One region of the Rhizobium cerradonense genome, then DNA from elsewhere that is predicted to be linked to it. Evidence: riboswitches for the same ligand, from Rfam matches in the RefSeq annotation. Region 1 holds a riboswitch; the other holds the start of a gene.
What was found. Region 1 has a riboswitch for FMN ahead of PH547_RS03985 (6,7-dimethyl-8-ribityllumazine synthase). Riboswitches for the same ligand answer to the same signal wherever they lie in the genome.
Positions count from the first base shown of each region.

Region 2: it holds a riboswitch for FMN, as region 1 does, so the genes downstream of both, ribB (3,4-dihydroxy-2-butanone-4-phosphate synthase) here and PH547_RS03985 (6,7-dimethyl-8-ribityllumazine synthase) in region 1, are expected to answer to the same signal.

Region 1 covers NZ_JAQJCK010000001.1:810,496-826,102, forward strand. The annotation lists gene PH547_RS03930 (ParA family protein) at 1-89, opposite strand, end outside; gene PH547_RS03935 (iron-containing alcohol dehydrogenase) at 368-1,516, opposite strand; gene PH547_RS03940 (aldehyde dehydrogenase family protein) at 1,513-2,898, opposite strand; gene PH547_RS03945 (glutamine synthetase family protein) at 3,060-4,430, opposite strand; gene PH547_RS03950 (amino acid permease) at 4,580-6,151, opposite strand; gene PH547_RS03955 (N-formylglutamate amidohydrolase) at 6,282-7,049, opposite strand; gene PH547_RS03960 (MurR/RpiR family transcriptional regulator) at 7,229-8,101, shown strand; gene PH547_RS03965 (ABC transporter substrate-binding protein) at 8,286-9,389, shown strand; gene PH547_RS03970 (ABC transporter permease) at 9,461-10,354, shown strand; gene PH547_RS03975 (ABC transporter permease) at 10,351-11,139, shown strand; gene PH547_RS03980 (ABC transporter ATP-binding protein) at 11,151-12,212, shown strand; FMN riboswitch at 12,303-12,450, shown strand; gene PH547_RS03985 (6,7-dimethyl-8-ribityllumazine synthase) at 12,541-13,017, shown strand; partial or broken gene PH547_RS03990 (VOC family protein) at 13,075-13,425, shown strand; gene phnF (phosphonate metabolism transcriptional regulator PhnF) at 13,431-14,159, opposite strand; gene PH547_RS04000 (class I SAM-dependent methyltransferase) at 14,161-14,847, opposite strand; gene PH547_RS04005 (ABC transporter ATP-binding protein) at 15,011-15,607, opposite strand, start outside.
Region 2 covers NZ_JAQJCK010000009.1:183,858-199,464, forward strand. The annotation lists gene PH547_RS21450 (GntR family transcriptional regulator) at 1-446, opposite strand, end outside; gene PH547_RS21455 (bifunctional diguanylate cyclase/phosphodiesterase) at 819-2,945, shown strand; gene PH547_RS21460 (sugar-binding transcriptional regulator) at 3,000-3,959, opposite strand; gene PH547_RS21465 (FGGY family carbohydrate kinase) at 3,981-5,450, opposite strand; gene PH547_RS21470 (transketolase family protein) at 5,522-6,478, opposite strand; gene PH547_RS21475 (transketolase) at 6,478-7,287, opposite strand; gene PH547_RS21480 (ABC transporter permease) at 7,513-8,493, shown strand; gene PH547_RS21485 (sugar ABC transporter substrate-binding protein) at 8,609-9,538, shown strand; gene PH547_RS21490 (sugar ABC transporter ATP-binding protein) at 9,561-11,039, shown strand; gene PH547_RS21495 (SDR family oxidoreductase) at 11,064-11,852, shown strand; gene tpiA (triose-phosphate isomerase) at 11,858-12,598, shown strand; gene PH547_RS21505 (glucose 1-dehydrogenase) at 12,700-13,482, shown strand; FMN riboswitch at 13,582-13,727, shown strand; gene ribB (3,4-dihydroxy-2-butanone-4-phosphate synthase) at 13,847-14,488, shown strand; gene PH547_RS21515 (helix-turn-helix domain-containing protein) at 14,618-15,106, opposite strand.

The DNA.
Region 1 (15,607 bases):
CCGCGTCGCGCCAGCTCCGTGGACAACAGCAAGACCGCCGTCGTCTTCCCTGCGCCACCCTTCGTATTTGCAAATGTGATAACTGGCATTGTCGGTCTCCGGCAAGATGGCGGTGAGCACGAACATCGCTCATTTCAGCACCGTCTGAGTCATTGGTGCGATTAACGTATTGTTTCGAAATATGGTTAACAAAGCCCTAATGGCGCTTGTCGCGCGTTAAGATATCGCGTCGGCGAGGGCCTAGCAGGCTACACCATCGGCACGCCACTTGCCGGTGAAGATTGCGATCGTCAACCTGCCATATAGGCACAAAAAATCGTGCCGCAATCATCTCGCGGCACGACTGAAAATTAAAGCCGACATTGCCTTAGAAGCAGTCGTGGAACAGCGCCTTGGTGTTCTCCAGCGTCATCGGCACCGGATTGCCGCCGGCGCTTGGATCTTCGATCGCCATGGCCGAAAGCTCGTCGATGCGATCGGGCGCAATGCCCATAGCCGAGAGGCTTTCCGGAACGCCGAGTTCGGCCCGCAGCTTCAACACATAGTCATAGAAACCGTCGAAACCGCCGGAAATGCCGAGATAGGCGGCAGCACGGGCGATCTTTTCTTCGATGGCCTTGCGGTTGAAGCGCAGGACGGACGGCATAACCACGGCATTGGTCATGCCGTGATGCGTGTTGTAGACGGCGCCGATGGGATGCGACAGCGCGTGAATGGCGCCTAGCCCTTTCTGGAAGGCGACAGCGCCCATGGCAGCGGCGCTCATCATATTGGCGCGGGCTTCGAGGTCGGTACCTTCCCGATAGGCGCGCGGCAGGAATTCCTTGACGAGCCGCATGCCTTCCAGCGCGATGCCGGCCGACATCGGATGATAGAACGGCGAGGAATAGGCTTCCAGGCAATGGGCGAAGGCATCCATGCCGGTGCCGGCAGTGATGATCTTCGGCATGCCGACGGTCAGTTCCGGATCGGAGATCACGACGCCCGGCAGGAACTTCGGATGGAAGATGATCTTCTTCACATGCGTTACAGAATTGGTGATGACGCTGGCGCGGCCGACCTCAGAGCCGGTGCCGGCGGTCGTTGGAACAGCGACGATCGGAGCAATGCCCTCGACATTGGCGCGGGTCCACCAGTCGCCGATGTCCTCGAAATCCCAGACCGGTCGTGTCTGGCCAGCCATGAAGGCAACGCATTTGCCGAGATCGAGGCCCGAGCCGCCACCGAAGGCGACGACGCCATCATGACCGCCATCCTTGAAGGCCCTGACGCCGGCCTCAAGGTTCTTCTCGTTCGGGTTCGGATCGACGTCGGCGAAGATGGCACGGCCGAGGCCGGCGTCTTCCAGAATATCCAGCGCCGTCTTGGTGATCGCCATCGAGGCGAGCCCTCGGTCGGTGATCAGGAGCGGCTTCTTGATCCCCAGGCTTTTGCAGGCATCCGCCAGTTCCGTGATCCGGCCGCGGCCGAGCTTGACGGCGGTGGGATAGCTCCAATTGGCTGAGATATTGCTCATGCTGTTACCTTCTTCAAATGGTAGGATTTCGGGCGCGTCAGGTTATGGAAACCGAGCACGGAGAGCGAGCCGCCACGACCTGTTTCCTTGACGCCGGTCCAGCACAGTGCCGGATCGAGATAGTCGGCGCGGTTCATGAAGACGGTGCCGGTTTCGATATCGCGGCCGATGCGCGAAGCGCGCTCGACTTCCTTGGTCCAGAGCGACGCTGTCAAGCCGTAAGGGCTGTCATTCATCAATTCCAGCGCTTCCGCATCGCTCTTCACCTTCATGATGCCGACGGCGGGGCCGAAGGTCTCTTCGCGCATAAAGGCCATGGAATGATTGACATCGACGAGTATCTGCGGCGCGAGATAGGCGCCGCCGTCATCGGCCGGGAAAAGCTTGGGGTCGACCAGCGCCCTGGCGCCCTTGGCGACGGCATCGGCGATCTGCTCGCGGACCACCTTGGCGAAACGCTTGTTCGCCATCGGGCCAAGCGTAGTTTCCGGCTCCAGCGGATTGCCGAGCTTGTAGTTCGACACCCAGGCGACCGACTTCTCGACGAAGGCGTCGTAAAGCGATTCATGCACATAGATTCGCTCGATGCCGCAGCAGCATTGGCCGGAATTGTAGGTGGCACCATCCATCAGCGTGTCGACGGCCGCCTCGAGGTCGGCATCTTCCATGACATAGCCCGGATCCTTGCCGCCAAGTTCGAGGCCAAGACTGGTGAAGGTGCCGGCGGCAGCACGTTCGATCGATCGTCCGCCTTCGACCGAACCGGTGAAGTTGACAAAGTTGAAGCTGCCGGCGGCGATCAGCGCCGACGTCGTTTCATGATCGAGGAAGACATTCTGGAAGACATCAGCAGGAATGCCGGCCTCGACGAAAGCCTGAACCAGCCGCTCGCCGACCAGCAGCGTCTGGCTGGCATGTTTCAGAACAACGGTATTGCCGGCCATCAGCGCTGGGGCGATCGTGTTGATCGCGGTCATGTAGGGATAGTTCCATGGCGCGATGACGAACACGACGCCATGCGGTTCGCGCTCGATACGACGGGCGAAATTCGCGCTGTCTTCCACCACCATCGGCGACAGCGCATCGGCTGCGATCGACGCCACATAATTCGAGCGCTCGTTGAAGCCGCGATATTCGCCGCCGTATTTGATCGGGCGGCCCATCTGCCATGCGAGCTCCGGCACGACGACATCGGCCATTTCGTTGAGGCGCGCAGCACCCTTCAGCACCAGTTGAACGCGGTCTTCCAGCGGGCGGCGCGCCCAGTCCTTCTGAGCCTTGCGGGCGCGGGCGACCGCTTCCTTGGCCGCATCCAGCGACAGCGCCGGACGCTCCGCATAAATCTCCCCATTTACCGGGGACACGCATGTGATCATGGTCATGATCGAAATCCTGTTTCTATAGTCACGAATATGGTCTCGGCTGATCGCCGAGAAACTACCCCAAGAGCTTACATCGCCGAAAGAAGCGATTTACCGCAGCCACCTTCCCTGCCCGCGCCTGACGACGAAAATCGGGCGGAAATCAAAAATCACAGGAAGGCTTACGCTCTTTCGAATCCTCTCGCCACCTCCCAGTCGGTGATGCGGCGATCATATTCCTCCTGCTCCCATTCGGCAGCACGGGTGTAGTGATCGATGACATCGTCGCCGAAAGCGGCGCGCAGCATCTGAGAGCCGCTCAGCGCCACCGCAGCGTCCCGCAGCGTGCGCGGAATTTCGCGAACCTCGCGGGCACCATAGGCGTCCCCCACGAAGGGTGCCTCTAGTTCAAGCTTGTTCTCGATGCCATCCAGGCCGGCGGCAATCAGCGCCGCAAAAGCGAGATAGGGATTGAGGTCGGAGCCGCCGACGCGGCATTCGATGCGGATTCCCTTGGTCTCGGCGCCGCAGAGACGATAGCCCGCCGTGCGGTTGTCGGTGCTCCAGATCGCCTTGGTCGGCGCAAAGGTGCCGGCGACAAAACGCTTGTAGGAATTGATATAGGGCGCGAGGAAATAGGTGATCTCGCTGGCATGCGTCAAAAGGCCGGCGACATAATGCTTCATCAGCGGCGTCATGCCATGTTCTTGTTCCTTGTCGAAGAACAGCGGCGTCTTGCCGTCAGCGCTCCATAGCGACTGATGAATATGCGACGAGCTGCCGGCGGAATTATAGTTCCACTTCGCCAGGAAGGTGATGGCCTTGCCCTTCGACCAGGCGATCTCCTTGCAGCCATTTTTGATGATTGCATGGCGATCCGCCATGGTCAGCGCATCGGCATAGCGGACGTTGATTTCCTCCTGCCCCGCCGAAGCCTCCCCCTTGGAATTTTCGACCGGAATGTCGGCTCCCTGCAGGCCAGTGCGGATCGCCCGCATCACCCCTTCTTCCTTGGTGGTCTGGAAGATGTGGTAGTCTTCATTATAGCCGCTGGCGAGATGCAGGTTGCGATAGCCGGATTCACGGGCGCTGTCATAGCTCTGATCGAACAGGAAGAATTCCAGTTCGGATGCCATGAAGGCCTTCATGCCCATTGCTTCAAGCCGCCTGACCTGCTTCTTCAGGATGGCGCGCGGCGAATGCGCCACCTCTTCATGGGTGTGATGATCGAGCACGTCGCAAAGCACCAGCGCCGTGCCCTCAAGCCAGGGAATGCGGCGAAGCGTGGCGAGATCGGGCTTCATCGTATAGTCGCCGTAGCCCTTTTCCCAGCTCGTCGACTTGTAACCCGAGACGGTCTCCATCTCGAGGTCGGTCGCCTGGAGATAGTTGCAGCTATGCGTTTCCTTCCAGGCGCTCTCGACGAAGAATTCCGCCTGGAAACGTTTGCCCATCAAGCGACCCTGCATGTCCACCTGACATGCCAAAACCGTATCGATGCGCCCCTCGGCCACATCTTTCTTGAGGTCGTCGAACGTATAGCTAGTGCTCATGAGTGATCCGCCTGAACAATGAATTGGGGTGTCGGACAACAAAACGGCGGCTCGTAGCTGGGAGCAACCCGGCGCCGTGCGTTTCGTTTATACCGGTGAAGGGGCCGCACGCAGGCGGCCCCGCCGTTCGAGAAATGCAGCTCCGATGCTTAGCTTTCGCCGACGGCCGCTTCTGCCGCTGCGATTTCGGCCTTGCGCTTGGCGATCGCGTCGCCGATCGGCGGTCCCTTGAAGCGGCGCCGCTCGAAGCCGAACCAGACGATCGCGGTCAGGACAAAGAAGCCGACGGTGATGATGCCTGCCCAGTCATTCGGCGGCTGAATGCCGAGAACAAAGATCACGATCATCGCGATGATAGACAGCACGGCAAAAAGCTTGAACAACCCTTCGCCGAGGTTCCACGGGCCCATCTTGTCCCACTTCGACGTACCCCAGGCGAACAGACCGAGCGTGATCGGGATCGCGAAGGAGAAGAAGAGGAAGATGACGGTGCACGAAACGACGATGGTATAAACCGGTGTATCGCCGATCGACACCAGCGACGAACCCCAGACGAACAGCACCGAAAGAATCGAGCCGGTCCAGATCGCGGAAACCGGCGTGCGGTGTGTCGGGCTGACCTTGGAAAGTGCCTTCGATGCAGGAAGACCGCCGTCACGCGAGAACGCGAAGATCATGCGCGATACAGAGGTGACCGTTGCAAGGCCGCACAGCCACTGGCTGATGAAGATCAGGAGATACAGGATATCCTTGACGATGGGGTTCACTTGAGCATCCATCGCCCAGAAGAACACGTTCCAGCCCTGCTTTGCGGCGTCGTCCATATTCGGGATCATCAGAACGAATGCACACAGCATGATATAGCCGAACAAGGCCGACCAAAGCACGGAGGCTACCATGCCGCGCGGAACGGAATGCGCTGCCTTGACCGTTTCCTCCGATGTATGCGCCGAGGCGTCGTAGCCGGTGATCGTGTAGATCGGCAGCAGGAGGCCGAGCGCAAAGACCCAGAAGGTGGAAACCTGCGGCCAGACCGGTGCTCCGGTTGCCGAACCATCGGCGGCAATCGTTGCCACACCCGAGTAATTCGTGAAGGTGAACAACCGCGCGAAATCATAGGATGGTGCGGCGATCAGGCACACGACCGCAAGTGCGATCGAGGTTGCGAAGATCAGATAGCCGGAGAAGTCGGTGAGCTTCGCGGTCAGCCCGATACCCATATGGTTCACGAGCGCCTGAAGGCCGGTAATGACCACCAGGAACACGATACGAACCAATGTCGTATCGACCATACCGAAATAGCCGCCGAAAGCACCGATGAAGAAATAATAGGTGCCGACATTGATGGCGCCGAGAACGGTGACGAGGCCGAGCAGGTTAAACCATGCAGTCAGCCAGCCGGTGAAACGGTTGCCGAGGATCGAGCCCCAGTGATAAAGCCCGCCCGCAGTCGGATAAGCGGAGCTGATCTGCGCCATCGCCACGGCAAAGACCAGCGAAATGAAGCATCCGACCGGCCAGCCGATGCCGATCGCGGCACCGCCTGCGCCAGAAGTCGCTTGGGCGAGCGAATTGATGCCGCCCGAAAGAATGCAAATGATGGAAAAGGATACGGCAAAGTTCGAGAAAGAACTCATGCGCCGTTCCAACTCCTGGGCATAGCCCATGGAGTGCAGAATATGCACGTCCTGCTTCTTGTCCAACTCTGTGTAATCAGACATGTATGTCATTCCCCCTAAAACCCGGTCGCCCACGGAATTGCGGGCCACCATTGTGCCACTTGCGCCGCTGGCTTTTTGCCATGCGGCCCGATCGCAGTTGAACTGCTCCCCGGGGTCTTTTCTTCTATGCTCAGGCTTCCAGACTGCTCTGGATAAGCCCTGTTAGATAGTCGGCCACGACCCCTTGGCCGACGTCATCTCGGATGAGGTCGTTGCGGACCTCGATCATAACGTTATGCAAACCGTTGGCGAGCCCATGCAGTTTAAGCGTATGGGTGACGCCATCTTCTGGCCCGTAAGGCTCGTTGCGCTCGGTGCGGTAGAGCGGCGCCTCTGCAGCAGCATCGAGCATGCGATCCGCCAGCCAGCGGTCTTCATCGTGCAGAATGCCGAGCTCCACCGCCCGCTGCCTGCCATTGTAAACAGGCGTGAAGCTGTGAACCGTGACGATCACGGTGTTTTGTTCCCTCGCCGCCCTCTCTTTCAGGAGCGCGCGAATGCGGTCATGGAACGGTATATAAAGAGCGTTCGTGCGCGCTTGCCGGTCGGAGGTTTGCAGGTCCTGGTTACCGGGGATCGTGTAGATCTCGCTAACCTCCGGCATCGCGCCCGCGCTTTCGGGCGGACGGTTGCAGTCGTAAATCAGCCGCGAGAAGCGTTGATAAACCAGCGTAGCATCGAGGCTGCCGGACATCTTCGTGGCGACCGCTAGCGCACCCGGATCCCAGGCGATGTGGCTGGACAGCGCTTCGGTCGAAAGGCCCAGATCGCCGAAATATTTGGGCAACGTGCGTGAAGCATGTTCGCAGATGATGAAAACCGCGCTTTTTCCGTCCGGCCGTTCGACCGCGACGCAATCGCCATCCGCTTCCGTCAGAATGCCTTGCGCGGCATGCATCAAAGGCGCCCTACCCTCTTAATAAAATCTTTATAAGAAAAGAATTCTTCAGGTTTCGGCGACTGTCAACTGGAAACTGAAATTATTTCTTCATTTGTGACATTGACTCGAAATGTGACAGCGTAGTTATATTCCTTCCAGGAGACCGGCATAAGACCGTCCCGGGGAGCAAAAATAGAGTGAGCAATGCGTCGAAAACAGTTTCGGACGTAATCAATGCCCAATTCGACGCGCTGACGCGCGCCGAAAAGCAGCTCGCCAAGAGCCTGCTCGACAACTACCCGGTTTCGGGGTTGGGCAGCATTACGACAGTTGCCGAAAATGCGCGGGTTTCCACGCCGACAGTGGCGCGCATGGTGCAGAAACTCGGCTTCAAGGGTTACCCGGACTTTCAGTCCCGCCTCCATCAGGAAGTCGAGGCGACCATCTCGAATCCGCTCACCAAACACGACCGCTGGGCGTCCAATGCTCCCGGCACGCACATCCTTAACCGCTTTGCTGACGCCATTATGGGCAATCTCCGCCAGACCCTGACGGATATCGATGCAGCCACCTTCGATAACGTCGCTGCGCTGCTGTCAGAGCACAAACGCGGGCTTTATTTCGTCGGTGGACGCATCACCGGCGCGCTTGCCGAATATTTCTTTACCCATATGCAGGTCATCCGCCCGAACACGACCTTGCTCTCCTCCAACTCCAGTTCCTGGCCGCAATATGTTTTGAACATGAATCCCGGCGATCTGCTGGTGATCTTCGATATCAGACGTTACGAGCAGGAAATAGTCAGCCTCGCCGCCGCCGCCCGGCGTTGCGGAGCCGAGATCATCGTCTTCACCGACCAATGGGCGACCCCTGCCGTCAAATATGCAAAGCACACATTCCGCGTGCAGATCGAAGCGCCTTCGGCCTGGGATTCCTCCGTCGTCACCCTTTTCATCGTCGAAGCGCTGATCGAAGCCATACAAAGCTCGACCTGGGACGAGACGAGTGAGCGCATGAAAACGCTTGAAGGCCTGTTCGAACAAACAAGGCTGTTCCGCAAGCTAGGTTAGCAGGGAGGAAAGTATAAAGTTACAACCTAAGGATCGGCTAGCAAGACAGGCCTGTCATCGTTAGCGAATAAAAGTAAATCTCCGATGTTCAGGAAGCGCAACCCATTGAAATCCGTCACACAACCTTCATGCAACGTCATTAACAGCAACGCCAGACACTGAAAACCCAAAAGGAGGAATACCAGTGACCTCGAAAATTCATCGTCTTCTGACGCTCTCCACTGCAATGCTCGTCGCCACGACCGCCATTGCTGCTGCTGAACCGAGCGCAGACCTTATCGCTGCCGCCAAGAAGGAAGGCACGCTGACCACCATCGCCCTGCCCCACAACTGGTGCGGTTATGGCGACCTCATCGCTGCTTTCAAGGCGAAGTACAGCATCGATGTCAACGAACTGAACCCGGACGCCGGGTCGGGCGATGAAGTTGAAGCAATCCGCGCCAACAAGGGCAACACCGGCCCGCAGGCTCCCGACGTAATCGACGTTGGTCTCTCCTTCGGCCCGACCGCCAAGAAGGACGGCCTGCTGCAGCCTTACAAGGTCTCCACCTGGGACTCGATTCCGGACAGCGCCAAGGATGCCGACGGCTTCTGGTATGGCGACTACTACGGCGTTCTCTCCTTCGTCACCAACAAAGACGTCGTGAAGAACCCGCCGAAGGACTGGGCTGACCTGCAGAAGCCGGAATACGCCAACACCGTATCGCTCGCTGGCGACCCGCGCACCTCCAACCAGGCCGTACAGGCCGTTTACGCCGCTGGCCTGGCTGCCGGCGAAAAGGATGCCGCCAAGGTCGGCGCTGCTGGTCTCGACTACTTCGCAAAGCTGAACAAGGCTGGCAACTTCGTTCCGGTCATCGGCAAGTCCGCTTCGCTCGCTCAGGGCGCAACCCCGATCGTCGTCGCCTGGGACTACAACGGCCTCGCATGGCGCGACAGCCTGAACGGCAACCCGCCGGTTGACGTTACAGTTCCGGCTTCGGGCGTTGTCGCTGGCGTTTACGTTCAGGCGATCTCGGCTTTCGCTCCGCACCCGAACGCTGCCAAGCTCTGGATGGAATTCCTCTATTCCGACGAAGGCCAGATCGGCTGGCTGAAGGGCTATTGCCACCCGATCCGCTTCAACGACCTGGCGAAGAACAAGAAGGTTCCGCAGGAACTTCTCGACAAGCTGCCGCCGGCAGCAGCCTATGAAAAGGCCGTTTTCCCGACGCTCGATGAACAGGCTGCCGGCAAGACCGCCATCACTACCAAGTGGGATTCTGTCGTCGGTTCGAACGTACAGTAATTTCAGCTAATATGACCTCCCCGCTTCGGCGGGGAGGTTTTCCTTTTTTGACGCCGCGGAATGGGCCAATCATGAGCATCGTCACGACATCAACGATCAGTACCGCCCCCATGATCAATAAGCGCGTGGTTGTCGATTGGCTGGGCATTGCGCCCTTCCTGATCTTCGCGCTTCTGTTTCTCATACTCCCAACGATCTATCTGGTCGCAGGTGCGTTTCTGACGCCCGACGGCAGCCTAACGTTGAAGAACATCGGCGATCTTTTCACAAAATCCATCTTGGACTCGTACTGGATCAGCATCAGAGTGTCTGTCGCCTCGGCGCTCGGCGGCGCACTAATCGGCTTTTATCTGGCCTGGGCCCTGGTCATGGGTGGACTTCCGGCCTGGGTGCGCCATGCCTTCCTGACTTTTTCCGGCGTCGCTTCAAATTTCGCCGGTGTGCCTCTGGCTTTTGCATTCATCGCCACGATCGGTCGCCTGGGCCTCGTCACGCTGCTGCTGAAAAACTGGCTTGGCTTCGACATTTTTCATGCAGGCTTCAATCTCTACAGCTTCGTCGGCCTGACGATCACCTACATGTACTTCCAGATTCCGCTGATGGTTCTGATCATCACGCCAGCCCTGGACGGTATGAAGAAGGAATGGCGCGAGGCGGCCTCGATCCTTGGGGCGACCAATGGGCAGTATTGGCTGATGGTGGCACTCCCCATCCTGTGGCCGAGCCTGCTTGGCACGACGCTGCTGCTGTTCGCCAATGCCTTCGGCGCCATTGCGACCGCAATCGCCCTGACTGGCAGCTCGCTGAACATCATACCGATCCAGCTCTATGCCCAGATCCGCGGCGACGTGCTGCATAACGCCAACCTCGGCTATGCGATGGCTCTCGGCATGATCGTCATCACCGGCATTTCCAACGTCATCTACATCATCATGCGCATGCGCGCAGAACGGTGGCAGAAATGAAGCTGCAAAAATTCTTCGCCTGGATCGCGGTCGTCATCGGCGCCTTCTATTTCATCGTTCCGCTTATCGGCACGCTGGAATTCTCGCTGCGCATGCGCCGCGATGCCTATAGTTTCGATGCCTATGCATCGGTCTTTTCCGATGCGCACTTCCTTTATGCGTTCGGCTATTCCATGCTCATGGCCGCGCTGACCATTGTCGTCGGCATGCTGCTCGTTGTCCCGACGGCCTATTGGGTGCGGCTTCGCTTGCCACAGTTACGCCCGGTCGTCGAATTCATTACGCTGATGCCGCTGGTCATTCCTGCGATCGTGATCGTCTTCGGCTACCTGCGTCTCTACAATTCATCGTCGATCCTGCCGCTGACGGGCTTCGAGCAATCGACGAACTTTCTGCTCGTCTGCTCCTATATTGTCTTGGCGCTCCCCTATATGTATCGTTCGGTGGATACGGCGATGCGCACGATCGATGTAGGTACCCTGACGGAAGCCGCAGAAAGCCTCGGCGCGAAGTGGACCACCATCATGTTCCGCTGCATTTTTCCCAATGTCATGAGCGGCGTTCTGTCTGGCGCCTTCATCACGCTGGCGATCGTCATGGGCGAATTCACCATGGCTTCGCTGCTCAATCGTCCGGCCTTCGGCCCCTATATGCAGCTCGTCGGCGCCAATCAGGCCTATCAGTCTTCGGCGCTGGCGATCATCGCACTCGCTGTGACCTGGCTCAGCATGGGCCTTCTCCAGCTCGTTTCCCGTTTCTCCAGATCCGCTCCGATTAAGGCGTGAGGCTTCACACCATGGCTTTTCTCGAACTTACCAACATCAAGAAGTCCTTCGGCGAAACCAAGGTCGTTCATGACTTCACCATGCATATCGAGAAAGGAGAATTCGTCTCCTTCCTCGGACCGTCCGGCTGCGGCAAGACGACCGTTCTGCGCATGATCGCCGGTTTCGAAACGCCGACCGCCGGCATGCTGACGATCAACGGCAAAGATCAGCGTCCCCTGAAGCCGAACCAGCGCAACATCGGCATGGTGTTCCAGGCTTACGCACTGTTTCCGAACATGACCGTGCATGACAACGTCGCCTTCGGCCTCAAGGTCGCCGGCGTTGCCAAGCCTGACATCGACAAGCGCGTCAAGGAAATGCTCGGCCTGATCAAGCTTGATCATCTTGCCGGTCGTTATCCGTTCCAAATGTCCGGCGGCCAGCAGCAGCGCGTGGCGCTCGCCCGCGCCATCGCCGTGAAGCCGCAGGTCCTCCTGCTCGACGAACCGCTCTCGGCGCTTGATGCCAAGATCCGCGTATCGCTGCGTGAAGAAATTCGCGCCATCCAGCAGCAGCTCGGCATCACCACCGTTTTCGTGACGCATGACCAGGAAGAAGCTCTGTCGATCTCCGATCGCATCGTCGTCATGAACGCCGGCCGCGCCGACCAGATCGGCACGCCCTTCGAAATCTACAACACGCCGGCCACCCGCTTCGTCGCCTCCTTCGTCGGCACGCTGAACCTCATCGAAGGCAAGGTCGTCGATCCGGACAGCAACCGCATCATGATCGGCGATCAGGGTGTGACACTGAAGCAGTCGGTCACCGCCTACAAGCCCGGCGACACCGTATCGCTGGCGCTGCGCCCAGAAGCCGGCTCGCTGGCAGAATCGGCGAAGGGCGACACTGCTCTGACCGGCGAAGTCTCCTCGGCCCACTTCCTGGGTTCGGTCATCCGCACGCGCATGAATGTCGGCGGCAACACCATTTCCTTCGACATGTTCAACAGCCCCGGAATGATGCCTCCGAGCGTCGGCGAGAAAGTCACGCTACGCTTCGCCTCCTCCGATCTGCTGGTCATCCAGGATTGATAAGCAGCGCAATTGGACAGATTTTTCGCACGCGCCGGGCAAATCGCCCGGCGTTTTTCTTTGATTTCTGTTGCACCGCAATTATAGTCCAGGCGTTCTCAGGGCGGGGTGCAATTCCCCACCGGCGGTATGGAGGCTGATCTCCGAGCCCGCGAGCGCCTTCCGGTTCGCTGGAAGGGTCAGCAGATCCGGTGAGAGGCCGGAGCCGACGGTATAGTCCGGATGGAAGAGAGCAAGCCGGGTCGACGGCTCCTTCGCGCAAGGGGCTTCTGCGGCCTTGCGTGTTCGCCCAAGGGATATTGAGTTAAACCCTTGAAAGGCAGAGTTCATGACCATTTCCATTTCTACGCAGCCGGGCCGCATAGCGTTGATCCGGGCACGCTGGCATGCCGATATCGTCGATCAGTGCGTCGATGCCTTCATCGCCGAATGGCAGAAGACCGAAGGCGCCTCCCCCATCGACATTTTCGATGTACCCGGCGCCCTGGAAATCCCGTTGCATGCGCAGACGCTCGCCCGCAACGGCCGCTATAGCGCCATCATCGCGACCGCTTTCGTCGTCGACGGCGGCATCTATCGCCACGACTTCGTTGCCGACACCGTTCTCGATGCAATGATGCGCGTGCAATTGGATACCGGCGTTCCGATTCTTTCGACCGTGCTGACGCCGCATCATTTCCAGGAGACGGAAGCGCATATTCATTTCTTCAAGCAGCATTTCGTCATCAAGGGTCAGGAAGTGGCAAATGCCTGCCGGCAGATCCTCAGCGAACGCGCCAAGCTGCTGCCATCGGTGACTGTCTGAGTTAAGATGGTGGAGGCGGCAAAGGCCCGCCTCCATTCCTCCGGCAAGGAGCATCGCATGACCGTCCTGCGAATTGTCCCCAATCTGCATGCGGCCGATCCCGCCAGCGCTCGCGCCTTCTATGGCGACCTGCTCGGCTTGGATATCGTTATGGACCACGGCTGGATCATCACCTTTGCCTCGAAGGCGCAGACTGTGCCGCAGATCAGCATAGCCAGCGAAGGCGGCTCAGGCGCGACCGTGCCCGATCTTTCGATTGAGGTCGACGATGTCGATCAGGTCTATCAGCGCGCCCGGTCGATGCAGCTCGACATCGTCTACGATCTGAACGACGAACCCTGGTGAGTCCGGCGTTTCTACGTCCGCGATCCCTTCGGCAAGATCGTGAATATTCTGTCCCATCGATAGGCCGTTCATCCCAAATCGACGTTGAAGGTCACCCGCTCCGCCGACCATAAAGTCTCGGAATAGGTAATGGGCGCACCATCGTTATCGACATCCACTTTGAGAACGACCAATACCGGTGTTGACTTCGGCTGCCGCAACAACCGCGCCTCCTCGGCATTCGGCATGCGCGCCTCAATCTCGGTCGATAGGCGCACATAGTCGTGGACGCCGTAGCTCGCGAGTGCTGCGGTAATGGTCTGATATTGCAGCCTCGCCTTGTCGAAATCCGGAAATCGGTCAGCCGGATAGTAGGTGTCGCCAAGTTCGACGGGCACTCCATCCGCCGTCATGACACCGCGGCGATGGATGACCGGCGCGCCAAGCGCAAGCCTCAGCCGCGCCGCGACAAGCTCGGATGCCGGGACGACCTCGTGGATCAATAATTCGCCGCCAGGCTCGAAACCTTGCTCGATCAAATTCTGGGAGAACCGCGTCTTCTTCGAGAGCCTATAGTCGAGAGCCCCTCTGTGAACGAAGGTCCCTCGCCCCTGCTCCGCGCGCACCAATCCCCGCTGCTCCAAATGGCCGAGCGCCTGGCGGACAGTGAAACGGCTAACACCGAAACGTTGCATGAGTTCAGGTTCGGTCGGCAATTTGGCGCCCGGAGCAAAGGTCCCGGTGGCGATATCCGCCGCCAGGATTTCGCCGATCTGATGCCAGAGAGCACTGCCGCTCTTGCGATCGATCGTTTCCATATCAGATGCGCTTTTCGAGCCGGAACAGGAGCTTGTATTCAGCAGGATAGCTCAGCGCGTCGAGAATGCTCGGATAATATTTGCGATCCTTCGATCCGCTGACGAAGCCGCTATAGCCGAAACGCCGAACGGAAACATCGAAGCCGGCGGCTGCGAAGGCATCGATATAGTCCTGCGGAGAGCGATCCTGCACCGGCGCATTGCTGTTGCCGCCGATCAATTCGCGCCACTTCGGCCAAAGCGGCATTTCGTTGTGGCAACCGGTGACGGCGTAATAGACACCGCCATTGCGCATGACCTCGAACATCTGCTCGGCATGCCGCTTCAACTCCGGCAGCAGGTAAACGACCTCATAGCTGAATGCGACATCGAAGCTATCGGCAAAAGGCGAAAGATCGGTGGTGACTTGAAACTGCAGCGGCATGTTGCCCTTGGCCGCCACAGCCGCCGCAACCGATTCCGAAGCAATGTCGATGCCGACGCCGCGACGGAACGGCCGCATCGCATGAAGCAGCCGCAGAAAGCCGCCGCGATTGCAGCCAAAATCCAGCACCGTTTTCGACGAAAAATCCCGCTCTGGCACGCTCTCGATGAAATGCCGCCAATAGGGGCTGTGCGATTCCGCCATCGCAATGTCACCATTCGGTTCGGTATGCCAAGTTGCATAAGTGGTTGCTGCATTTGTCATGATGCGCTCGCTGTTGGTGTTGACTGAGCGAGTGATAGCGCACCTCTGTGACAGGCACATGAATTCGTCCGGACGACTGGATCACTTTAGGGCCAATCGCTGGACAAATAAAAAGAAGGCCCTGCCAAAGCAGAGCCCTCTTCAATATGCCAAATGCCGACGCCTAAGCGCGAATGGCCTGATCGTTTGCGTCGAAGCGATGCATATGTCTGGTCTCCGGCGTCGCATAGACCGTTTCGTCCGGCTCGTATTTGTGTTCGCCGAAGAGGCGCGCGGTCAGAAGGCCGGTTTGCTCGGATTCGAGATAGATGATCGTATCGGCGCCGAGATGTTCGACATGGATGACCTTGGCGGCCCAGGTGCCGTGGTCGCGCGACAAAGTGATATGCTCCGGACGGATGCCGATGGTCTTGGCACCGCTCTGCTCGAGCTTCTCCGCCGGAATGAAGTTCATCTGCGGCGAACCGATGAAGCCGGCGACGAAGATGTTCGCGGGCCGGTTATAGAGCTCCATCGGCGAACCGATCTGCTCGATCGCGCCGGCGTTCATCACGACGATCTTGTCGGCCAGCGTCATGGCTTCGACCTGATCGTGGGTGACATAGATCATCGTTGCCTTCAGGCTGCGATGCAGGCGGGCGATTTCAAGCCGGGTCTGAACGCGCAATGCCGCATCGAGGTTCGACAGCGGCTCGTCGAATAGAAAAAGCTCCGGTTCGCGCACGATGGCGCGGCCAATGGCGACGCGCTGACGTTGGCC
Region 2 (15,607 bases), on a different contig from region 1:
AGCGTCTGATAGAAAGAAGATGTGTGCGCGAGCACTCCGGGCATGTCCTTGTCGCGGTAGCTATCGCGGATACCCTGCAGCGACGCCTCCAGCGCTGCGACGATCTCCGGACTTCCGCGCTGCGCGCACAGTCGCGCCGCCATACCTTCGAGCACACCGCGGATCTCGTAGATCTGCTTGGCCTCGTCGAGATCGAGCTGGGCAACGATCGGGCCCTTGTTTGGCAGATTGGCGACCAGCCCTTCCGATTCCAGATGCCGCAGAACCTCGCGCACAATCGTCCGGCTCACGCCGAGCTGAGCACACATGTCGCGTTCGACAAGTCGATCTCCCGGGCGAAAATATCCGCTCACGATGGCTTCGCGGACCTTATCGAGCGCGAGCTCTCGCAGCGTTTTTGCGGGACGCTCCACTCTGATCGCCGCGTCCTTTAGAGCACCGCTCATTCTTGCACCTCAGTATTGGACGTGTTTCGCACGCTCGACTTCCGTTCGGCAATCGACTTTATTAGAATCGTATTATGGCGTACCACACACTGTCGGCGGTTGGCAATTCAACCAGTGTGCAAGACTGTCCGCCCATGCGTTCGGATGCTTAGGCTTCCTGCCGGCCAATCCGCCTCTATCGAGCAGACCGAGCAAATTGCGCTGCGCCTAGCCGATTCGCGCAGGATTTTTCGTGAAGACTACGCTGCGCTACGCGTTGTTAATAATGGTTTATGGCTTCAGACGGTAGAATTCAAAGGCAGCGCATAGCGGACATGATGTCTCCTGCCGTCCCCCAAGGCATGACCTGTCAATCTGAGTTTGCGTATCCTCATGTCTTCCAATCCGACGCCCCGCCATTTCCGTGCCCAAACTTCTTCCGTGATCGCGATAACGGTGTGCTTCATCGCCGTCGCGTTGGTGTTGACCGGCCTCGTGGCGCATGTGGTCGCGACGATGACACGGTCAGCGAACGAAATCGACGATGCGCGGGCAGACCGCGCTGCGCGTGCCGCGATCATTTCGTTCATGGCCAAGCTCAGCGGCACGATGAAAGACAATGCCGTCTGGGATGATGCCTATGCTGCTATTGGCTCGGCTGCCGCTGCGGATTGGGCCTTTGAGAATTGGGGCAAAACTAGCGCGGATTATTCACTCTATGATGGTGCCGTTGTAATCGGGCCCGATGGCAATGCGGTTTCCGCCTATCTGAAGGGCAAACCCTTTCAGCCGCGCGACTATTTCGGAGCCGGCTTCGACCGCCAGATTGAAGCTGCCGCCACCCCCCAGCCAGCACCCTTGCTCAACTTCTTCAAGACTGAGGCGGGAATCCTGCTTGTGGCATCACAGGCAATACAACCCTTCGAAGCAAAGGGCGAGCTTCCGAAGCTCAGCGTTTTGACTTTCTTTAAAGAGCTGACCCCAGAGGTCATCGATGCACTCTCGGATGAGCACGAGCTTGACGGTCTGCGGCTCCAGGCGACGCCCGAACCGAGCCAGTTGAATTCCCCGATCAAGGACATGGGTGGCACGGTCATCGGCTATCTCGTTTGGCCTAGCAAGGCTCCGGGGAACGCCATTTTTGACAAGGTCTATCCCTATGTGACTGCCGCCGCCAGCATCCTCGCCCTTTTTCTGGCAGCCGTCCTGCTTGCAGGCGCGTCCGAAGCCGGGCGTCTCCGCCGTTTGGCCGAGGCGGCCAGATTTGAAGCAGGTCATGACAGTTTGAGCGGCCTGCTGAACAGACACGGCCTTCTTGGGATGCTGAATCAACTGGACAATACCAGCTTGCCAGCATCGCTCTACATGATCGATCTCGACGGTTTCAAAGCTGTCAACGATGCGTGGGGACATGCAGTCGGAGACGAACTGATCCGGATTGTCGCAAAAGCGCTGCAGGGCTGTCATCCCGAAATCCATGATTCTGCAAGGTTAGGCGGTGACGAGTTCGCGTTGGTGCAGGTCGGATCCGCTCCACATCGAGATATAGAAGAATCCATTCTCAAACTTTTTCGCAATCCCTTCAAAATTGGCGGGCGCACGATCGAAGTCGGGACGAGCATTGGCGTGGCGGGCCGCATCGGCAATATCGCGCCACTGGAGCTTCTGCGCAGAGCCGATATCGCTCTTTACCGCGCCAAAGAAAATGGCAAGGGCCAGGCCGTTACCTACGATCTCGAACTGGATCGCGAGCGCCAGCGTATCGCCGAACTGGAAGGCGAGCTGAGAAACGCTATCAATAGCGGCGCGATCGAACCGGTTTTCCAGCCGCTCGTGTCGGCATCAACGGGTGCAATTATTGGTCTTGAGGCTCTCGCACGCTGGCGGAGTGCGACTGGAAGCATCAGCCCGGAAGTTTTTATTCCGCTTGCCGAAAAGTCCGGCCTTATCGATGCATTGGGCGTTCATATGCTACGGACGTCGATCCAGCATGCGAAGGCCTGGCCGTACCTGGCGCTTTCGGTCAATGTCTCGCCCATCCAGCTCTGCAATCCGGACTTTGCCGCACAAGTCACGGCAGTCCTTGATGAATCCGCTTTCGATCCTACCCGCCTGACGCTGGAAATAACCGAGGGCGTCCTGATGACCAATCCTGACCAGGCGCGCCGATCAATCGATGTGCTCCGGCGCATCGGCATCAAATTCGCGCTCGATGACTTCGGCTGCGGCTATGCAAGTATCGGCGCCTTGCGGCAATTCGGATTCGATCGCATGAAGATCGACCGGTCGCTGGTGTTGGGCCTGGAAGAGAACGCCAACGGCATCGATATTCTGCGCGCCACGGTCGCTTTGGCAACGGCGCTTGAAATTCCGGTGACTGCGGAGGGGATCGAGAATCTTCGCCAGGCGGAGATATTGCGCGCCTCCGGTTGCGACCAATTGCAGGGCTACCTAGTCGGTAAACCCATGTCGCCTGGTGAGATTGGCGAGAAGCTCCGTCAGCGCAACTCAGCCGCGTGATCTATCAACCTCTGAGCTAATCGAGCCGTCGAGATACGGCCTGCGGCATTGGACCTATGCCGGTTGATCGATCAGCCGCTGCGCGGTGAATTTGTCGGTCACCAAGGTATCAATCACGCCTATACGCAGTGCGCCGGCGATGGCCGCGGTCTTCTTTTCGCCTCCCGCTAGCGCAATTACCCGATCGACCTTGGCAAGCTCATCGAGCGAGATACCGATCACCCTCTCGTCCAGGGGCGTTTTGACCGGTTTGCCCTTGCCGTCGAAGAAACGCAGGGAAATATCGCCGACCGCTCCAGCATCGGCCAAGTCCGCTAATTCGCGCGACGAGAAGATATTGCCGGACCGGGCCAGAAGCTCGGACGGTTCGACCGCGCCGATGCCGACGATTGCGACGCTGATCGCCCCGAAAAGCTCGATCGTTTCCCGCACGAACGGATCGGCCATCATAAGCAGCTTGGCCTCCCTTGAACTTGTCACGCCTTGGACCGGAAGGAGTTTGGGTTCGGCGCCAGTCAAACGGGCGAGCCTTGTGGTTAGCTGCGTCGCATGGGTCTGAACGGAAGGGTCGCCCATGCCGCCGAGGGTCTGAACGATATATTTTGCCTGGGCGCTTTTTTGCGGGTGGATATTCTCCACCATCTTGAAAATCGTCTGGCTCCAGCTTGAAACGCCGATAATTTCGCCCTCGGAAAGGGTGACTTCGAGAAGGTGAGCGGCGGCTTCGCCGATCCGCGCCATGATGGCGCCTTCCCGGTCTTCGGAACATTCCACGACGATCGCTTCGGGAAGATTGAAACGTTCCCGGAGCGCGGTTTCGAGTTCGGTATAGGTTCCGACAGGTGGGATAACGGTGGTCCGCACGATGTCTTCGGCTTCCGCCCGCTTAAGCATTCGAGAGACGGTCGCCTGCGACAGCCTCAGGTGCTGGGCAATATCAGCCTGTCTCTTGTGCTCGATGTGATACATCTGTGCGACACGAGAAATCAGGCGAAGCTCGTTGATCCGTCCCATGCTTGTTCCATCAGTGAATTTTTATTCACCAATAGCGGGCGGCGGTTCGAACGTCGAGCGTGCAATCGCATCATTCCACGTTTTAAACCTTTCCGCGTTGTCATTTGCCCGCGGCTTGATGATTGTGTTCTGTCGAGGAAGGCGACCGATAGCGTCAAGATCCGCCCACATGCCCAACGACAGGCCGGCCAGATAGGCGGCACCCAGCGCCGACGCCTCCGGCGCTGCGCATTGAATAACAGCGTGTTCCAATAGATCCGCGACACACTGCATGAGAAACGTATTCTGACTGGGTCCACCGTCGACATAGAGCGAGCCGATGTTTCCTCCATTCTGCTTCTGCATCGCCTGGAAGACATCATGCACCTGCAGCGCAATGGAATCGGTAACGGCCCTCGCCAACTGCGCGCGGGTGGTGCTGAAGTTGATTTGGGAAAACAGCGCGCGGGCATCCGAATTCCAATGGGGCGCCCCGAGGCCGACAAACGCGGGAACGAAGCCGGGCCCACCCGGCTCGGCGGTCGCCGCCAGCTCGACGAGTGCGGTGACGTCGGAAAGCCCGAGAATTTCTGTCATCCACGGCAGGCTTGCCGCTGAGACGAGGATATTGCCTTCGAAAGCGAAGGTCGGTTTTCCCGCAATGCGCCAGGCAACGGTCGTCGTGATCCCATGTTGCGGCGCGATGAAGTGCGGCAATGTCGTCATGACCGACGAACCCGTGCCGAACGTCACTTTGCCGTCTCCCGCCTTATGGGCCCCATGCCCGAAGAGAGCGGCGTGGCTATCGCCGATGGCAGCGCAAACGGGCGTTCCGTCCGGCACGCCCGGGAGGCTCGTGGTCGTTCCGAATTGCCCGGCGCTGTCAAGAACTTCGGGAAGCAGGCCTTTGTCTACGCCAAACAATGTGCAAAGCTCGTCGCTCCAACGCTGGGCTTTCAGGTCGAAGAGTTGGCTGCGGGCTGCATTCGATGCATCGCAGACATGCTTCTTACCACCCGTCAGGCAGTGGATAAGCCAGCTATCCACGGTGCCGATTCGCACTGCGCGCCCAGCCGGGGCGCGATCCAGCAGCCATTTCATCTTCGAGCCGGGAAACATCGGATCGATCGGCAGGCCAGTAGTCTCCTCGACCCACTGCGAATGCCCGAGCCCAATCAGCTTTTCGCAATCGTCGGCCGTGCGGCGGCACTGCCAGCTCACGACGGGACCGAGCGCCTCGCCGGTATCGCCATCCCACATCGTTACCGATTCCCGCTGATTGGAAATCGCAACCGCTTCGATCGCAACCTTTTCCGGCGCAGCTTCGATACAAGCACGTACCGCCTCGCATACCGATTGCCAGATGCGATTTGGATCCTGCTCGACCCAGCCTGGTTGCGGATAGCTGATGCCAACGGGCGCAGCACCGCGAGAAATCAGCTCGCCCTTTTCCGATACCAGAATGGCCTTGGAATTCGTCGTGCCCTGATCGATTGCCAGGATGGCTCGCATAAAATGTTTCCTCCAAGAATGGGTCGGGGCATTCAGCACAACGCCTCGGTAAGCGCGCTGTCAGCGTCAGATCACTTCCTCTTGAGAAGCGTCAACGCCGCCTGCGCAATGGCGTCCGGAGCCATTCCGAATTCATCCAGAAGGAATTCCGCCGAGCCTGTCGGGGCATAGATACCAGGAACGCCCAGACGCTTCATCGGAACAGGCGCATTATCGACGACGACTTCGGCGACCGCAGAGCCGAGACCCCCATAGATCGAATGCTCCTCGGCCGTCACGATGGCGCCCGTTTCCTTTGCGGCGGCGATGATGGCCTGCTCATCGATCGGCCGCACGGTTGCCATGTTGAGAACACGGGCGTCGATCCCCCGGGTTGCGAGTATCTCTGCCGCCTTGACAATACGATGCGTCAGCGTGCCGTTGGCAATCAGCGTCACGTCCCTGCCCTCGCGCAGCACATTGGCTTTGCCGAGCTCGAACTTATGATCGTCAGGCAGCAGGTCCGGAACGCCGACGCGCGACAGGCGGAGGAAGCAGGGTCCGGCATAGCTTGCCGCCCATTTTACGGCAGCAGCCGTTTCAATGCGGTCGCATGGCGCAATAACCGGAAGATTTGGCAGGACACGCGTCCAAGCGAAATCCTCGATGGAATGATGCGTCGGGCCGAGTTCGCCATAGGCCATGCCGGAGGAAATGCCGATCAGTTTGACGTTCGCATTCGAATAGGAAATATCGGCCTTGATCTGCTCCAGAGCACGGCCGGTCAGGAAGCACGCGGCCCCACAGACGAATGGGATCTGTCCACCGTTCGCCAGCCCTGCTCCAACGCCGACCATGTTTTGTTCGGCAATGCCGACATTGACCAGTCGTTCCGGGAATTTGGATTTGAACCCGCCGAGCTTGGATGAGCCGACGGAATCGTTGCAGACCGCAATGATCGTCCGCTCGCTACCCGCCAACGCCTCCAAAGTCGCAGCGAAAGCATCACGGCAATCGTGAAGATTGATGTTCGAGTTGGGCGCGTCCATTAGAGTGCCTCCGACAGTTCTGCGACTGCTTGTTCGTATTGTTCCTTGTTCGGCACCTTATGATGCCACTCCACCCGGTCCTGCATGAAGGAGATGCCATGGCCCTTGTTGGTGTGGGCGATGATGCAGTGCGGACGCGGGCCGCGATGTTCCAATGCGGGAACGATTTGCGTCATTTCGTTGCCGTTGATTTCGCTGACTTCCCAGCCGAATGCTTCGAGTTTCGGTCTGAGCGGGGCGACATTATTGGTATCGGCGAGTGCCGCGCCTTGCTGGAAGCGATTGTGATCGATGATCAGGGTCAGATTGTCCAGATTGAACTGCGATGCCGCCATGATGGCCTCCCAGTTCGATCCCTCTTGCATCTCGCCGTCCCCGGTCATGACATAGGTGTGATAGCCGGCGCCATTCATCTTGCCGGCCTTGGCAATGCCGACGGACACAGGCAATCCGTGCCCCAACGGACCGGTGTTGGTTTCGACACCCGGCACCTTGTTGCAATTGGGATGGCCGTTGAGCCGTGAATGCGGCTGCAAAAACGTTGAGATCTCCTCTTCCGAAATGAACCCGCGCTTTGCCAAGGTGACGTACAGCGCGCAGGCCGTGTGGCCCTTTGACAGAATGAACCGATCACGATCGGGCCGCTTCGGTTCGCTGGGATAGATTTTCAGAACGCGAAAATAGAGAGCCGTCAGGATGTCGATCGCCGACATCTCACCGCCAATATGTCCCGCACCTGCGTCATAGACCGCTTGCAGGTCACGCAGGCGTATCTGACGCGCGACGCGCTCAAGTTCCTTAACTTGCATGATGCTCCCTCGTTGCATAAATATTCAATCACAGATATTTTTGCACAAAAGACCATTCAGTCAAGCCCATTTATTGATTGCATGCCGCTTTGGCAGAAAGCTATGCGCCTTTTTCAGTGCTTGACAGGCCAAATATGAGTTGATAATGAATTTTCCAACATGAATGCATAAATATGCAAGCTTGAAGGAAAATCACCTGGAGCAAGCATAGGGAGTGGAGGAGCCATGTCAGCCTTGGGCGTTAACGAGCAAAGCCAGCAGCCGCGAACCTCACTTGCATGGCTTAGCGGGGCCACGGGTCCGCTGATCGGCTTGCTGATACTCTGCGTTTTCCTGAGCGTTGCGACGGACCGGTTTCTTTCGGTGCGCAACGCGCTCAACATCCTCGATCAAATCACCGTGCTCGGCGTCATGTCCGTGGGTATGACCTTCGTCATTCTGATCGGCGGCATTGATCTTTCCGTCGGCTCGGTCCTTGCGCTGTCGATGATGGTCATGGGCTGGGTTGCCAATGTTGCGGGCTTGCCGATGGCTGTCGCAATCCCCTTGGCGCTCCTGGCTTCAGCTTTCAGCGGCCTAATTGTCGGCTTGATGGTCACGAGTTTCCGTGTGCCCGCCTTCATTGCCACCCTTGCGATGATGTCGGTCGCCCGTGGCATTGCCAATATGATTACCGATGGCCAGCAGATTGTCGGCTTTCCCGACTGGTTTACGATGCTGGCGATCGACCGTCACTTCGGCGTCCTGACCGCGACCGTCTTCCTGATGCTGGCGATCGTCATCGTCTCGTGGCTCTTTCTCAAATACCGCTCCGAAGGCCGCATGCTATACGCAATCGGTGGCAATCCCGAGGTCGCCCGCCTGGCCGGCATCAATGTGCCGGTGGTCACGATCGGCGTTTACGTCGTGTGCGCCATATTGGCGGGCGTTGCCGGGATCGTCCTTGCTGCGCGCCTGGATGCCGTCCAACCTTCAAGCGGCTTTGGCTACGAGCTCGACACCATTGCGGCCGTCGTCATCGGAGGAACGTCTCTGTCGGGCGGTGCTGGTGGCATCGGCGGAACGCTGATCGGCGTGCTCATCATCGGCGTTTTGCGCAACGGCCTGAACCTGCTCAACGTCTCACCATTCCTGCAACAAGTGATCATCGGCGTCGTCATCGTTCTTGCGGTCGGCGCTGAAACGCTGCGCCGGAAGAAGGCATAAGACGAGCCACTAAGGCCGATAGCCAGAATTCCCCTTCCGCTGCACGGACGGGGATTGTGAAAGCCCGAGGGCGGAGGACGTATCCAAGGGCGGATTGAAACCAAAGGAGGAACTCATGAAACTTTCCCGTACTCTCTTGACCACGGCAGCCATACTCGCACTGTCGCTGGGCTCGGTTCAGGCCAAGGAAGTCAAGAAACTCGGCCTCGCGGTCGCCAACCTTCAGGCAAACTTCTTCAACCAGATCAAGCAGGCTGTCGAAGCGGAAGCCAAGACCCGCGGCATCGAAGTCATCACCGTTGACGCGAAGGGCGACGGTCCGACGCAGGTCAACCAGGTCCAGGATCTTCTCACGCAGAACATCGATGCGCTCATCTACATTCCCGCCGGTGCCGCCGCCGCAACCATTCCGGTGAAGCTCGCCCATCAGTCGAACGTGCCGGTCATCAACGTCGACCGCAACGCCGACGGTGCACCTGGCGACACCTTCCTGGCCACGGATTCCGTTGCATCGGCAAACGCCGTCTGCAAGTACATCATCGAGAAGGCCGGCGGTAAGGGCAACATGGTGATCATCCATGGCCAGAAGGGCACGACGCCGGAAGTCGATCGCACGAAGGGCTGCATGGATGCCGTCAAGGCAAATCCGGGCGTAAAGATCGTTTCAGAGCAATGGTCGAACATCTGGAGCCAGGATGAAGGCTTCCAGATCATGCAGAACATGCTTCAGGCAAATCCTGACGTTTCGATCGTCTTCGCGCAGGCCGACGCTCTCGCTCTCGGCGCGGCACAGGCCATCAAGGTCGCAAACCCCTCGCAGAAGATTGCTCTCGGCGGCTTCGATGGCGACACCGCAGCTCTGGAAGCTTTGAAGAACGGCGTCTTCGACGTGACCGCGACGCAGCAGACCCAGAAAATGGGCCGCGATGCCGTTGCCAATGCTGTAAAGATCGTCGGCGGCGAGAAAGCGCCCCCGGTCCAGCTTATGGATGCGACCCTGACCACAAAGGATAACGTGGCCGGCTTTATCGCCAACCATCCGTAAGCATAACCAAGGGAGCGGTGCGATGACTGATCCGGTGCTCACACTCAGAGGTATTTCCAAGCGCTACGGCCCTCTGGAAGTCCTGAAGAACGTCAGTCTCGATGTCTTCCCGGGCGAGGTCGTCGCCTTGCTCGGCGAAAACGGCGCGGGCAAATCGACCCTATCGGGCATCATCGCCGGATCACGCACGCCTTCCGAAGGTACCATGACATGGCAGGGGCAGCCTTATGCCCCTGCCAATCCGAGAGAGGCGATCGACAAGGGCGTGGTCCTGATCCACCAGGAGCTTCAACTGCTTCCCGAGCTGACGATCGCCGAAAATGTCTTCATCGGTCGCTGGCCGATGAAGAACGGCGTCGTCGACCGGACACAAATGGTCAAACGCGCTCAAGAACAGCTCTCGCGCCTGAACCTGCATATTCCTGCGACGCGCAAGGTGGCGGGACTGTCGACCGCCAACCAACAGCTCATTGAAATTGCCAAGGCCCTGGCGCTCGATGCGAAGCTGCTGATCCTCGACGAACCGACGGCCGCACTCGGCGGTGCGGAAACCGAGGCGCTCTTCGAGCAGGTCAGGAAATTGCGCTCCGAAGGCGTCGGGATCATCTACATTTCGCACCGGATGGAAGAGATCAAGCAGATCACCGACCGCATTGTCGTTCTTCGCGACGGCGAACGTGTTCAGGAATTTGCCGATAGCTCGACCCCTGTGCGCACGATCGTTGAAAGCATGGTCGGCCGTTCGCTCGATAGAATGTTCCCGACATTGCCGGTGCCGCAGGATCGTCCGGTGTTGCAGGTCGACGCTCTGACCTCGGTGGACGATTCATTCCGCGATATTAGCTTCGAGGTAAGGGCCGGAGAAATTCTGGGTATAGCCGGCCTGGTCGGCGCGGGGCGAACCGAATTGGTGCGGGCCATCTCCGGAGCAGATCCGGTAAGGTCCGGCGCTGTGCGCCTCAATGGCGAAGCGTTAAAACTGCATAGTCCGGCTGACGCGGTAGCGAGAGGCATCGTTATGGTGCCGGAAGACCGCAAGCTTCAGGGATTGGTCGTCAACCACCGCATCGCGGAAAATATTGTTTACCCAAACCTCGATCGGTTCGAAAGCCGCTGGATTACGTCCTCGATGAAGCGGGATTTCGCAAAAAGAGCCATTTCGACATTTGGTATCAAGGGCCGTGCTGATCAACTGGCCTCCGATCTCTCCGGCGGCAACCAGCAGAAGATCGTCATCGCAAAATGGCTGATGCGCGATCCCAAAGTGGTCGTGCTCGATGAACCGACCCGAGGCATCGATGTCGGGGCTCGCGCCGGCATCTACGACATCATTGTCGGCCTCGCGAACAGGGGCGTGGCCGTCATCGTGGTCAGCTCTGATCTGGAAGAGGTTCTCGGTGTATCAAACCGCATCCTTGTCCTTGCGCAAGGCAAACAAGCGGGAATTCTGGAGCGCGACCAGGCGAACGACGTCTCCGTCATGGAATTGGCTACAATCTAAAATGACATCAAGAAAGGAAGAGCGATGCCCGACATCACTCTGAATGCTCCCAAGCTTTTCGACCTCTCCGGCCAGGTTGCCTTTGTGACCGGCGCCGGTAGCGGTATCGGCCAGCGCATCGCGATCGGTCTGGCTCAATGCGGCGCAGATGTCGCATTGCTTGACCGCCGCAACGACGATGGCCTGTCGCAGACCGCCGAATTCGTTCGCAAGGCTGGACGCCGTTCGATCCAGCTTGCCGCGGATGTGACAAACAAGGCAGCGCTTGCCGAAGCGGTGGAACGGGCGGATGTCGAACTTGGCCCCCTCTCCCTCGCCCTCAATGCCGCAGGCATCGCGAATGCCAATCCTGCCGAGGAGATGGAAGAGGAGCAATATCAGACGCTGATGGACATCAACCTCAAGGGGGTTTTTCTGTCCTGCCAGGCCGAAGCGCGCTCGATGCTGAAGAGGGGCAAGGGATCGATCGTGAACATCGCGTCCATGTCGGGCGTCATCGTCAATCGCGGCCTGAACCAATGCCATTACAACGCGTCCAAGGCCGGCGTCATCCACATGTCGAAGTCCCTGGCAATGGAATGGGTCGACCGCGGAATTCGCGTCAACACGATCTCCCCCGGCTATACGGCGACACCGATGAACACCCGGCCGGAGATGGTCCATCAGACAAAGCTGTTTGAAGAGCAGACGCCGATGCAGCGCATGGCGACGGTCGATGAGATGGTTGGTCCCGCCGTATTTCTGCTTTCGGACGCGTCAAGCTTTGTCACGGGTGTCGACCTGCTGGTCGATGGCGGTTTCTGCTGCTGGTGATGACGATGCCGCACAAGTTGATCGCCGGAAACTGGAAAATGAACGGGCTGCTCTCGGACCTAAACGAGATTGTCGCCATCGCGGCCGCCGCCGATGACGCCAAGGCCGAAGCCATCATTTGCCCACCCGCCACCCTTATCGACCGCGCCGCGTCGATAGCGCGCGGCTCAAAATTGCGGATCGGCGGGCAGGATTGTCACGCCTCGCCGTCGGGCGCCCACACGGGCGATGTTTCCGCGAACATGCTGGCCGATCTCGGAGCAACCTGTGTGATCCTCGGCCATTCGGAGCGTCGGGCAAACCATGATGAGACCAGCGCTCTCGTCGCCGCAAAAGCGGCGGCGGCTTACCGCGCCGGACTGACGGCCATCGTCTGCGTCGGCGAAACCGACGATGAGAGGACCGGCGGCATGACGCTTGCGGTCGTCGAAAGCCAGCTTTCGGCGTCCGTTCCGGACAGTGCTTGCGCTGCCAACACCGTTATCGCCTACGAGCCGGTATGGGCGATTGGAACCGGCCGCGTTCCGACGGAGGCCGAAATCGCCGAAGTTCACGCCGCCCTGCGCGGAGCCCTGATCAAGCGATTTGGCGCGGAGGGCAGCGAGATACGGCTCCTTTACGGTGGTTCCGTGAAGCCATCGAACGCGGCGTCGCTATTTGCCATTGCCCTCGTAGACGGCGCGCTTATCGGGGGAGCCTCGCTGAAGGCATCGGATTTTGCAGCGATACTGCGTGCTGTCCCCTGAATGCGAGCCCGATGGTTGGCCGCCGACGGGACGGCCTTGAAGATTTATTTTGCTAAGCGCCGTTTGCCAGGAAGCACGGCGGTGGACCGGGAGACATCCGAATGAACCGCTTCGAAAACAAGACCGTCGTCATCACTGGAGCCAGCCGGGGCATTGGCGCCGCCATCGCACGGCGCTTTGCGAAAGAGGGCGCAAATCTCGTCGTTTCCGCCAATGAGGAGTCGGTGCACTTCGTCGCCGAAGAGATCAAGAAGAATGGCGGCAAAGCGATCTCCTTCGTCGGCGACGTCACGGATAAGGCAAGCGTGAAGGCCCTTTACGATGCTGCGGAAGATGCCTTCGGTACTGTCGATGTCTCGATCCAGAATGCCGGCGTCATTACAATCGCGCGGATTGAAGACATGACCGAAGGCGAGTGGGACAAGGTCATGGCCGTCAACACCAAGGGTGTTTTCCTGTGCGCACAGGAAGCGATCCTGCGCATGCGCAAACACGGCCGCGGCGGACGCATCATCAATACCGCATCGGGACAGGCACGAGACGGCTTCATTTATACGCCGCACTATGCCGCCTCGAAGATGGGAGTGGTCGGGATCACTCAGAGCCTCGCAAAGGAAGTCGCCACCGAAAACATAACCGTCAATGCGTTCTGCCCGGGCATCATCGAGACGGACATGTGGGCCTATAATGATCAGGCCTGGGGTAAGCTCCTTGGCAATTACGGTCCGGGCGAGCTGATGAAGGAGTGGGTCGCAGGCATTCCGATGAAGCGCGCCGGTTCCGGCGAAGACGTCGCCGGTCTCGTCACCTTCCTCGCGAGCGATGATGCGGCCTACATCACAGGTCAGACGATCAATGTCGACGGCGGTCTCATCATGTCCTGAGTTCATGAGAAAACAATCTGTTCACCGGTTGTGTCGCAGAAAAGACAGTGAGAGGAAAACTGCCCTCTTGCGGGAGGCCATATCGATCGCCTATCTTATCAGCGTTCTCAGGGCGGGGTGAAACTCCCCACCGGCGGTATCGAGGAAACTCGGAGCCCGCGAGCGCCTCTGCAAATCGCGGAGGGTCAGCAGACCCGGTGAGAGGCCGGGGCCGACGGTTAAAGTCCGGATGGAAGAGAGCAACCGTGCGAGCGCAACCGGTGTTGTTGCGCGTCCGCAGGCTTGTTCGCCCAAGGGATAAACAGTGACTTCGAAAGAAGTCTTGGATGCTGCGAAGGCAGCTAACCCTTGAAAGGCAAAGTGCATGGCAATTTCTAAAATCGAAGATGCAATCGCGGCGATTTCACGCGGCGAGATCGTTGTTGTTGTTGATGACCAGGATAGAGAAAACGAGGGCGACCTTGTGATTGCGTCCGATGCTGTGACGCCTGCGGCAATTACCTTCATGATGAATCATGCGCGCGGTCTGATCTGTGTGGCCGTGGAAGGTGAAAGGCTGGATGAGCTCGACATTCCCCTGATGGTTCCACGCAATACCGAGGTTCTGAAGACCGCCTTCACGGTGTCCGTCGACTACATTCCGGAAACGACGACAGGGATTTCTGCAGCCGATCGCGCCGCGACGGTTCGTGCCCTCGTTACCAAGGGCACGCGGCCAGACGACTTTGCCCGCCCAGGGCACATTTTTCCACTGCGCGCTCACCCGGCTGGCGTGCTTGGACGTCCCGGCCATACCGAGGCAGCCGTCGATCTCGCAAAGCTTGCGGGGCGCTCCGGATCTGGCGTGATTTGCGAAGTCGCCAATGATGACGGCACCATGGCTCGCCTTCCCGATCTTGAGAAGTTTGCCGAGCGGCACGGCCTGCTCCTGGTGACGATTGAAGATCTGATCGCCTACCTGAATGATCAGCGCGATCTGGCGACACCGGAAATGTCGGCCGCCTAATCGTTCAAACTAGATGCCAACATGGCGCGTTCTGTTGCAAAAGATTGTTGTGTGTCTGCGATTGGCGGAGGCACCTTTCTAGACAAGAGCTCGTGCAATCCGCTCGCAACAATCGCGCCTTTGCTTTCGCTATAGATCGGTGTCCGGCCTCTCTTCCATCTCTTCATCGGCAATGGAACTGACCAGCGCCACGACGCGGCTGCGGACACGCGGGGGAAGCAGCAAAACGTCCTCGATGAGACGGCGGCCTTCCGCGGTGGAGATATAGGCGATGCGGTCATCGACCTCGGTCACGATCTGCGGGTCCTGTGTGCCTTCAGGATCGGGCAGGCCTTCAAAGAATTTCGCAACGGGTACCCTCAGGCGTTTGGCGACCTCATAGAGCATGGATGCACTGACGCGGTTCCTGCCGTTTTCATATTTCTGCACCTGCTGGAAACTGACGCCAATGCCGGCGCCAAGATCGCCGAGCGATACATTCGATTGTATGCGGCGGATACGGATCTGCTGTCCGACATGCAGATCGACGGGATGGGCTGACTGGCTTTCAATGGTCGGCTGCTTGCTTTGCCCACGTCTCGACGATCGGATTTGTGCGGCGGCTGTACGGCGATTCATGGTCGACACCCCGAATGGAGAGTTTCATGCGGTACGCCCCCGCTGAAAACTCGCTCAACCCACTGATCGGGGAGTGCAAACCGTGCTAGACGGCCCTATGGCCTTTAGCTCCGAGGAACCTGGACATACGCCACAGGCTCCCCGACCGCAAAGGTCAAGGAGTGTGGTGCCGTACCGGCCGACACCAACCGCTAGCAGGGGTTTGCAGCCCCAAGGCAGCGCGTACTGCCTCGCAGAAAAAGATAGTGGAATTCAGTTTGCTTCGCAACCGAATTCTATACAAGATTCAATGGCTTCACCTTGGAAACACGCGGTACTTCGCAGAGCAGCAGATCCGCGCTTTGCAGATACTATGACGTGCTGAGCTATTCGAAGCGCGATAAGGAAACCTACCATTTGCGACGATGCGCTCGCGACACCCGGCCGTGGCTCCCGTGCTCCTTCGTGGATGGAACTTCCTGCGTCCAAGCGACCGCTCGTGCAACAACGCCGCCCGCCGGC